Regions from separate parts of the Paenibacillus sp. W4I10 genome, predicted to be linked through region 1. Evidence: predicted binding sites of a transcription regulator. Region 1 holds the regulator's gene; the other holds the start of a gene.

Region 1 (5,244 bases):
AACTTCTTTTGTCCATTTAGGCATTAGGCCACACTCCTATCTGACCGGGCACACGCGGCAGAATAATAAACTTGCTGGCATCTCCGTCACTGAGACTGACATATACATTGTTGTCATCCATAGCTGTATTCACTTTAATCCCGTTCGTCGCCATCTTCGACAACGTTGGTGTAATCTCGGTGTACTGCTTGTTCTCCATCGCCTGGGCTACGGTAAACATGGCATCACCCCACCAGTTCTCAAGCGCCTCGTTGGAATGATCCACAACATCCAGCTTTAACGAGCGTGAACCAATCACCGTCTGTCCTTCTTTGTGAATATATTGTACCAGTCTGCCCAAATCAACATCCGGTTGCAGATCCAGTTTCAATTGTACGTCATTGCGGTTAATAGTTAATTGAACGTCATTGACTCCATCGTACTGGGTAACCATCTTTTCAATCGGATTCTGCACGGCCACCTGACGATATACAAACCAACCTCCAAACAACACAACGGCTGAAATGACGGCAGTTAAAGCAATAGGCAATACTTTTAGCTTCAAGTGAATTACCCCTCCCAGATTTTGGCCTAACCTACTGGCTTATTGGTATATACGAATATGTGCACATTGACTCCTGCGAGAATTTCGACAGGATTATTTGTTTTGAATGTAACTTTGAGTACATATCTGAGTATATCACATCGTATATACATTTTCGAAGGCGAAAATATGAATAAATTATTAATTTTAACTATTTAAATCAAAAATGTTTACAGACAACACAAAGAACCGGTTCAGTCGGATATCCGTCTGCCGGTTCTTTCATTTCTCTAATTCTCTAGTTATGTCACTCTATTTGTACTAGCTGTTCGGGAGTGTGTAGACCAGGTCCACCTGTTCTCCATTGCTAAAACGATAAAAGCGATAGTGGTTATGCGTACCGTCTTTATAATACACTTGCCACACATATATTCCATTCACAACTCCGGGCATGATTCGTTTAATCTCGCCGGCAGGAACTTCAGAACTGAAGCGAGTGCGGATCTGCGCTTCGGACATACCATTCTGCAGCAGCTCACTGTGTACAGCGTTTCCACCCTTAGCCGGTTGATTGTTTGCATCGAATTTAACCCAGACCATAACATCCTGGTTATCCTTATTTTTGCCGATCAGGGTCCAGTAGATGTTGTCAGAGCCTTCTTTGTCTCCCCAGATGTACTTGCGCAATTCATCATAGGATGTAATGCCCAGTTGCTTCTGTGCTGCCTGTATAGCGAGAGCTTCTTCCTTGCGCTGGTCCTGCGTGACATAGACGTAATAACGCTGAAGTCCAAACAGAATCAGAACCAGTGCAAGCAGCGAAATCCATATCCACTTCTTTTTTTTCTTCAAAAGCCGAACTTCCTTTCCCTATGATGCTCTGTCCTGCAATTAACGAGCAAGCAGACCATCAAATGCCAATTGAGACTCACGCAAAATGCGTTCTTCATCCAGCGTCAGACATTCGCCGTGTTTCACCACTTGTTTTCCATCCACCCATACGTGCTCAACATCTTTGGCAGAAGCCGAGTAGATCGTATGTGAGATCAGGTCTGTATGTGGATAGAAATGTGCCTGTTCAATGTCAAGAGCGATAAAATCAGCCTTCATGCCGACCTCAAGTGCTCCGGTATTGTTCAAGAAAATGGATTTGGCACCGTATGACGTTCCGAGGAGTAACGCTTCGCCTGCTGGCACAGCCGTCGGGTCACCAGATACACCTTTGTGGATCAATGCAGCCAGTCTCATTTCCTCGAACATATCCAGGTTGTTGTTGCTTGCCGGTCCGTCTGTTCCGAGTGACACGGTAACTCCTGCTTTCAGTAACGCAGGTACCCGCGCAACACCGGAAGCGAGTTTCAGGTTACTTCCCGGGTTATGGGATACAGCCACATCATGACGGGCCAAAATTTCAATCTCTTCGTCATTCAGATGCACCGCATGTGCAACCAGGGATGGACGAGAGAAAAAGCCCAGTTTCTCCAGATGTGCCACAGGACGCAGTCCATAATCAGCCACGTTCTGCTCCACTTCACGAAGCGTTTCAGACATATGTGTATGGAGAGGAAGGTTCAGGTCGTTCGCGACCTGTACAAGCTTCTCTATGTAGTCAGGAGGGCATGTATATGGAGCGTGTGGCGAGATTACGGTTGTAATGCGACCATCTGCCTGTCCATTCCACTCACGTGCAAACGCTGCCGACTCGTCCAGCTTCCGCAGTTGCTCTTCTTCCGAGCACAGCCCGATTACACCACGTGCCAGTGCTGCTCTAACGCCTGATTGCTCCACAACTTTGGCAACTTGATCCATGTGATCGTACATGTCCAGGAAAGCTGTAGTTCCGCCTTTCAACATTTCAAGCACCGATAGCGAAGTTCCCCAATATACGTCTTGTGAAGTCATTTTCGCTTCCATCGGCCACATTTTTTCCTGCAACCATACTTGCAACGCAAGATCGTCTCCGTGCCCTCTCAGCAACGACATTGCTGCATGACCATGCGTATTGATCAGACCCGGCAGGAAGAACAGTCCTTTTCCATCCACTTTGGTACAATTTTTGTCTCCATCCGGCAATGTCTCACCAATATGCACAATCTTGTCATCCTCAACAACCATGTATCCTTGAACCACGTTCCATGTTGTGCCGCCTTCATTAACGGCAAATTTGCCGTTGTGAATTACCCATCTATTTGTTGTCATCTTCCTCGTCGTCCTTTCCAGTCTCCAAGTAATAGGCCAAACTAAGCAGATCCGTTGTAAAGTCAGCATGGTGAATGCGGATATGCGGCGGTGTTTTTAGAATGGTTGGTGCAAAATTAAGAATCGCTTCGATTCCGGATTCAATAAGCTGATCGGCTACATTTTGGGCTTCCGTATCCGGAACCGTGATAATTCCGATGCGGATGTTTTCCGTTTTAACCGCTTCCGTCAATTCATTCATTGGTTTTACCGTCAAACTGTTAATTTGACTACCAATCTTCGGTCCATATGCATCAAATACAGCAACAATCTTCATGTTGTCTTTCAGATATGCGTTGTAGTTGGACAAGGCTTGACCGAGATTACCCGCTCCTACCAGAGCTACATTAATTTGCTGATCGATTTTGAGAATGTGACGAATTTTCTCGATCAAATAGGATACATCATACCCGATCCCTTTACGACCAAAATCACCGAAGTAAGCCAGGTCTTTACGAATTTGGGCCGGATTCAGATCCAGCCTCTGTCCAAGCTCTTGAGAAGAAACAGTAGCCACCTCACGCTGATGCAACTCGTTCAAATAACGCAAGTATACAGGCAGACGTCGTACCACTGCTTCCGAAATTTTATCCGATTTCATTCTTGCTCCCCCTTACCAAGGCCACGATAAAATAATAGATGAAAAGATGAGCATTCTGTATAAACTCAAAGATAAACATGACATTTTATACAGAATGCTCCTTGTAATTTAGGTTATAAGTTCTTACGTGCAACTGCTTTAATCGGATACGGAAATATCTAATAAAGTTTAACGCCAAACGATAGTGTCATGCAATGATATAACGAACAAAACAACCATTATTCTTGTTCATTAACAGGTTTTTCCAACCACTCGGTAATTCGTGGAACCATCTGCTCCGTGAGCATGTGCTCCATTTTGGGACCAGGTAAAGAATATAAAAAGAATTTACCATAGTACGCTTCAATCACCCGTGTATCATAAACAATGACAATTCCTCTGTCCTTCGCTGTACGCACCAACCGGCCAAATCCCTGCTTGAAACGAATGACCGCTTGCGGCACGGACAGTTTCATGAACGGATTTTTCTTCTGTTCCTGAAGCAGCTCACTCTTGGCTTCCACCAACGGATGATTCGGTGGCTGGAAAGGCAGTCGCACAATAGCGAGACAGGTTAGCGCCTCTCCCGGGATATCTACACCCTCCCAGAAGCTGCTTGTACCCAGAAGTACCGTAGCTTTGGCATCTTGGAACCTGCGAGTCAATTTGGAACGACTTCCACTGTCAACGCCTTGCCCAAGCAACGAGATGTCGTTACCAGATAGCGCCTCCTTCAGCGGATCATAGACCTGTCGCAACATCTTGTATGAAGTAAACAGAACCATCATGCGTCCACGCGTGGCAATTGCCGTCTCTGCAAGTGATTGCACCAGCATATTGACAAAGTGCGCATCACCCACACTTCCCTTCACACTCGGGAAATCACGCGGAATCACCAGAAGTGCCTGATCGCGATAGTTGAAAGGTGATGGCAGCATCGACGTTAACAACCGATTATTCTCGGAAGCTTCCTGCAAGCCAAGCTGTTCAATCATGAACTGGAATGACTTATCTACCGAAAGCGTAGCCGATGTAAGCACAACACTTTTCTTTTTATCAAAAAATAAATCCTTAAGTTGTGCACTGACATCTACAGGTACAGCATACAGCTGAAGAGATTTGCTGCGGAATTGACCGCTGGCTTCCATCCAGTACACCGTTTTGGCATCATCCATACGCATGAAGAAACGTAGATTCTCCTTCAATGTGGTCAGATCTTTCAGCAGTCCTGTAATGTCCGTAATCAGACTATCCGATTGATAATCGTCCTGATCCTCTTTCACCTCAAGCAGCAATTTGTCCCCTTTGCGAACCAAATCCCCCAGAGTCACATAGATCTGGTTCTCCAGATCCTGCAACTCCTGCCATTTCGCAGGTTTCTGAGATGCTTTCAGACGCAGGGAAAATTGCCCCGTCTCTCCCGGTGAAGCATCACTTCGTTCAGGCAACAGACCGAACAAGGCATCGCTCATACGATCCCACAGCTCCTTAACTTCAAGAGCGAGCGGGAACATCTGATCCACCATGGAGCCCCATTGCACCGAATTTTCATGCCCGGATAACTGCGAACGAAGCATAGGCAGCTGACCATTACGACTGTCTTTAAACAGGCGGGTCAGTGTATGAACCAAGGTGAAATATTTCATATGCATTCCAAGATGTTTTCCAGCGACATCCTCCAGATGATGTGCCTCATCGATCACAAGACTCTCATAGGCTGGCAGCAGCTGATGCGCGGCTTTCACATCCGTAAATAATTTGGAGTGATTGGTGATTACGATATCTGACAACCCGGCCTCATGTTTGGCACGATGGTAGAAACATTTGCGGAACCATGGACATGATCTTCCCAGACAAGACTCAGATTCGCTCTGTACCGTCTCCCAGAAGTCCCCTCCGCGTC
Region 2 (5,244 bases), 4.8 Mb from region 1:
AGCGCGACTGCGCCAAGTACAACCATTATCCAAAGGGCCCAGCCCCGTACGGTGAATACATCGGTCATAAAATACGTCATTAACGCATAAACAGCGAGCAGTGCAGCCAGCGGCAGCATCAATTTTTGCGCTGTATTCAAGGCACGCTCTCTGAGTTCCCCGACTGTTCGTAGTGAGGCAAACAGCAATCCATGAACCAGACACAGCAGGGTTACACTCAAACCACCAATCACGGTGTACGGATTAACAATATCGAAGAATCCTGCACGCAACTGCATCTCCCCATCAATAGGCAGACCCTTCATGAACGTGGCAAAGACTACGCCGAACAGGAAAGGCAGGAGCGCGCTGGATACCACAATGATGATATCCCATGTTTTGCGCCAGCGCTGCTGTTTCATTTTACTGCGGAATTCGAAGGCAACCCCGCGACCAATCAAGGCGAGCAACACCACCACAAGTGGCAGGTAAAAACCACTGAACAACGTCGCATACCAGTGCGGAAAGGCAGCAAACATCGCGCCCCCTGCTGTAATCAGCCATACTTCATTACCATCCCAGAACGGACCAATCGAGTTGATCAGGGTCCGGCGTTCGCGGTCCGTTTTGGCAATAATGCCTGTAGACATCCCCACACCAAAATCAAAACCTTCCAAAAAGAAGAAACCAACAAACAATACGGCAATCAGCAAAAACCACAACTCACTTAGTGACAACGGAATAACCTCCATCCACGCCGAACGGATCGGCCGATTCATCGTGATCTTCCAGCTTCTCGACCGCAAACGGTCCTGCTTTGATCTCACGTACGAACAGGTATACCATCACGATACCAAGCACGGTATACGCAGCTGTGAACGCAATCGTGGAAAACAAGATCATTCCTGCGGATACGTTCGGTGAGACCCCGGCTTCGGTTGTCATATAGCCAAATACCGTCCATGGCTGTCTTCCGACCTCGGTCATGATCCAACCTGACGTATTGGCGATAAACGGCAAAGATATGGCAAATACCATCAGACGCATAAACCACTTCCCAGCGACCTCCAGCTTCTTGCGCATAGCCAGAAACGTACCGTACAGAGCCAGCACAATCATTAAACCACCCGCTGCGATCATAATGCGGAAACTCCAGAACGTTGTCCGTACCGGCGGGATGTAGTCCCCCGGTCCATATGTCTGCTGATACTCAGCATTCAGTTCCTTCATGCCTTTGACACTACCGGAGAACTTGCTGTAGGACAGGTAACTGAGCAATCCAGGAATTTTGATCTCACCCGTACTCTCCTGTTTATCCGGATCAATAAAAGCGACCACCGTCCATGGTGCTGGATCTTCTGTCGTCGTCCATGTGCCCTCACTGGCTGCCATCTTCATCGGCTGTGTCTCCACCAGATATTGCGCCTGGAAGTGACCCGAGAATGCGACGCCGAATGAAGAAACAAGAGCGATAATGATCGCGATATTAAACGATTTGCGGAAGATCTCCACATCCTGCTTTTTCATCAATTTGTAGGCACTGATCCCGGTTACAACGAAGGCCCCTGTCATCAATGCCCCAAAAATCGTATGTGGGAACTCGACGAGCAACTGACCATTCGTGATGAGTGCAAAGAAATCATTCATCTCGGCTCGGCCGTTGTTAATCTCAAACCCGACCGGATGCTGCATAAATGAATTGGCTGCCAGAATCCACAGCGCGGACAGGAATGTGCCGACAAACACCAGCCAGATGCAGGCCAGATGCACTTTTTTGGACAAACGATCCCATCCAAATATCCACAAACCAATAAATGTAGACTCCATAAAAAACGCCAGTAGCGCTTCAATAGCCAGTGGCGCACCGAACACGTCCCCCACAAACCGAGAGTACTCGGACCAGTTCATGCCAAACTGGAACTCTTGCAAAATACCTGTGACTACACCGACGGCAAAGTTAATCAGGAACAGCTTGCCCCAGAACTTCGCCATCGTTTTGTAGATTTCCTTACCCTTAACAACGTACAACGTCTCCATGATTGCAACCAACAGTACAAGACCGATGGATAGCGGGACAAAAAAGAAATGGAAAATCGTTGTAAGTGCATATTGGATACGCGATAACATAATCGGATCCATACCGTTACCCCTTCTTTCTGTTCACTTCGCAGTATGCGTATCTGGCATTGAAGCTGCACCTTCGCTGTCTGTCCGCCAAATACGTTGATGAACGTATTGTGCCAGATTACCTATTTTATACATGTGAGAATTATCACAATCTTCGTCTCTAGAGCAAAAAAAAGTGATCCTGGTCACACAAAAGATAAAATTCAGCCTATTATCACAGCTTGCCAACTTCATCTATTCATGGAAGATACTCATGTTTGGGACGGAATGCCCATATGTTAGTCTCAGGCATATCATGCGAAGTACCGTGAGGGCTTTACATATGAAGTGAAAGCATGAAGTACATGCAGAACGAATGACGCGCCATATTACAGTCAAGGTGAGGTGAACTATTCATGGAAAAACCTGCACCACTGCTAGGTGAAGACGCCGAAGCTAGGCTGGATAAGGCCAGTACAACACAGCCCCCTGTCCGATTTGTTCTCTTCCCTCGCAAAGGGAGCTGGTCATCCTTTCCCTATCCCGATATTGCTGCACTGCTGTCGATCGAGGGAGAGGTCTACTATGTCAGCAGCCTGACGCAAACAGAAGATGTACCTCCGGTCATTACCGTCATCTCCCTCCCTGAGGCCGAGCAGCTATTGCTGGAACCTCGCACCGTAGCCGTAGTCGCCCATCCCTACTGGCTAATGGCTACGGCTTCGCTGGAGCCTGAGCTATGTATTGCCCTGCTCCCTGAGCCTGCTGGAAACGAAGCAGAATCTCCCCTATGGGAGAGTAGTATTTCCAAACTGGTCGGCATCGCCGATCTGGTAGGCACATCCTCCGAAACACGTTATATGAAGCTGCTTTTCCAAGGTGCACGCGCTATCTGGCTGGGCGGTGAAGACCCTGCACCTGCAGGTACGATGCAAAAAGATGATCTCGAAGTCCCTCTCCGGGACTACGAACTGTTCTTCCTGCATGCGCTGCGGCAGATCCTGTCAGGCACTCCGGATAGCGTCACCCTGCTTCAATGCAGTGTACGTGCCGACTTCTACCGCCAGCTTCGTGCCAAAGCAGGTGCACATGAGACGATATCCTTTTTGCTGGCAGCCTATGAGTACTTGCTTGAAGATCCTCGGGCTATCAATTCACTTCAAGAGGCATTCTCCCATGCGGTCTTGAATGGTCGCAGTGACTGTGTAGTCTCCCACTATAGATTCCTGTCTGCCATTCATGCCCGGGCCGGACAGTTGGAGGACGCCCTGCGGGTGTATGGAATTAGTGCAGCCGATGAACAAGAACGGCATCATTATGAACAGTTATGTCGCTGGCTTGAGGCGGGAGAAGATCAACTTGTACGAGCGGAACTACTGCGTATGAACGAAGATTACGGAAATGCCCTGCGTATCCTTGAAGAACTTGGCGGAGAAACCGCGAGACATTGGAAATTCCGCATCTACCAGGAGACTGGACGTGTGGAAGAGGCACTGGCGCTGGTGCATGCAGTCGATATTCAGGATGATGCCAGTCGCCGGGACTATCAGCAATTATCCGGCAGTGCGCTGGCACTGCGAGGGGAACGACACGGGGCAGTCCGACATTTCCTTGAGACAGCACTGGAGGATGAAGATGCGCTGGCCCGGATTGTGGAGCTGGAGCTGTTGGATCATGCTGTACAGCAATTGCTTGGGGAGGTGCCATGATGCTGGACCCGAAGAAGCGTAGACAACAGTTGAATGGGCCAATGGTGCACAGGGATATCCGAACCGAAACCACTTACACGCCAACGGAAACAGTCGATCGAACACATACAGACGCATTGGGAAATGGCGATCACACCCCGGATCATACACAACCAACACAGGACATCCGAAGCCAAGTGCATCACTGGGGCGACACACAGGGTCAGGAAGAACAGAATGCTGCTATGACACAAGAGGAAACAAGTGTATTCAAAGAGCCCTTCTCCATTCGTCGGGTTCGCAAAAGCAAAGGCAACAAGCTCACCGCCATGCTCCAGGTTCGCAATGAGCGTGGCCGATACCTGGAAGAAGTATTGCATGATCTGAGTGAGTTCGTGGATGAGATCGTGATTGTGGACGATGCCAGCACAGACGGAACCCCGGACATATGCAAAGCCTATCCAAAGGTAGTTCGTCTGGAGGTATTGGAGAAACCGCTGTTCGCCGAGGAATGGCGGCTTCGCAACACCTTATGGCAAGCGGCGGCGGGAACACGTCCCGACTGGTTGCTCTCGGTCGATGCGGATGAGCTGTACAGCACAGAGGCCAAGAAAGCCATACGCACTCTGATTAATCAGGAGTACGCAGACTGGTTTGCATTCCGTTTCTACGACATGTGGGGTGGCCGGACCCACTACCGGGAAGATGATCTCTGGTGTCTGCACAAACGGCATACTGCTTCACTTGTACGGTATATGCCTGGATATCCTTATTTTTATCCACAACAGAATCATCATGTTCCCCGTCTTCCCTTGTCCTGCAGTTTATTGCCTGGAGTCAGCACGGAATTGAAGGTTCAGCATCTCGGCTGGGCAGGCAGTCTGGAGGACCGGGTTCGTAAATATTTGCGTTACAAACGTATTGATCCTAGCGGTGAGTGGGGCAATCTTGCACATTACGAGTCTATTCTCGATCCGGAACCTCGGCTGATTCCCTGGAAGGAGGGACCGTGAGATGGGCGTGGTGAGTATTCTGACGCATAGTTTCACCGACGGGTACAACCGGGAATTCGGTCGTGTATTTGGGGGTGGACTGGAGCGCTATATTCTGGATCTGTGCAGTGTCATCCGTGGACTCGGGCAGATTCCCGAGGTTCATCAGCTCTCTTATTTTGAAGCATTCCAGACTCGGACGGAGCAGATTGACGTATTTGGTTATTCGTACGACATGGATAATGTACCGGAAGCCTTTGACCGGATGGCAGCCGCAGCGCGCGGCCCAGTGATCTATGCCAGCTGTCTGTGGCAACCCATCACCTACAAACCCGGCAGTCTTGGCATCTGTCACGGCATTAACTGGGATCGTCCCGGGCTGCCATTGGAGACCAAACAACAAGTGGCGGAACATATTCAACTGGCTCTGGATGGACTCGTGCGCATTGTATCGGTGGATTCCCATTTCCAGACCTTTT

The links. Region 1 encodes Rex, which represses fermentation and respiration genes when NADH is low (regulators of the CRP and FNR family bind a similar motif). Its sites were predicted from a motif close to TTGTGAAATATTTCACAA; they were not measured.
Region 2: QF049_RS25055 (cytochrome ubiquinol oxidase subunit I) is a predicted target of Rex. The motif match lies at 2,240-2,257, and genes of this name have one in related genera.

Annotation. Positions count from the first base shown of each region.
Region 1 is NZ_JAUSXX010000001.1:799,383-804,626, reverse strand. Features, by position in the region: gene QF049_RS03700 (AAA family ATPase) at 1-24, opposite strand, end outside; gene QF049_RS03695 (hypothetical protein) at 17-544, opposite strand; gene QF049_RS03690 (cell wall elongation regulator TseB-like domain-containing protein) at 845-1,375, opposite strand; gene QF049_RS03685 (amidohydrolase) at 1,415-2,722, opposite strand; gene QF049_RS03680 (redox-sensing transcriptional repressor Rex) at 2,709-3,362, opposite strand; gene dinG (ATP-dependent DNA helicase DinG) at 3,581-5,244, opposite strand, start outside.
Region 2 is NZ_JAUSXX010000001.1:5,561,598-5,566,841, reverse strand. Features, by position in the region: gene cydB (cytochrome d ubiquinol oxidase subunit II) at 1-758, opposite strand, end outside; gene QF049_RS25055 (cytochrome ubiquinol oxidase subunit I) at 703-2,118, opposite strand; gene QF049_RS25050 (tetratricopeptide repeat protein) at 2,502-3,794, shown strand; gene QF049_RS25045 (glycosyltransferase) at 3,791-4,786, shown strand; gene QF049_RS25040 (glycosyltransferase family 4 protein) at 4,788-5,244, shown strand, end outside.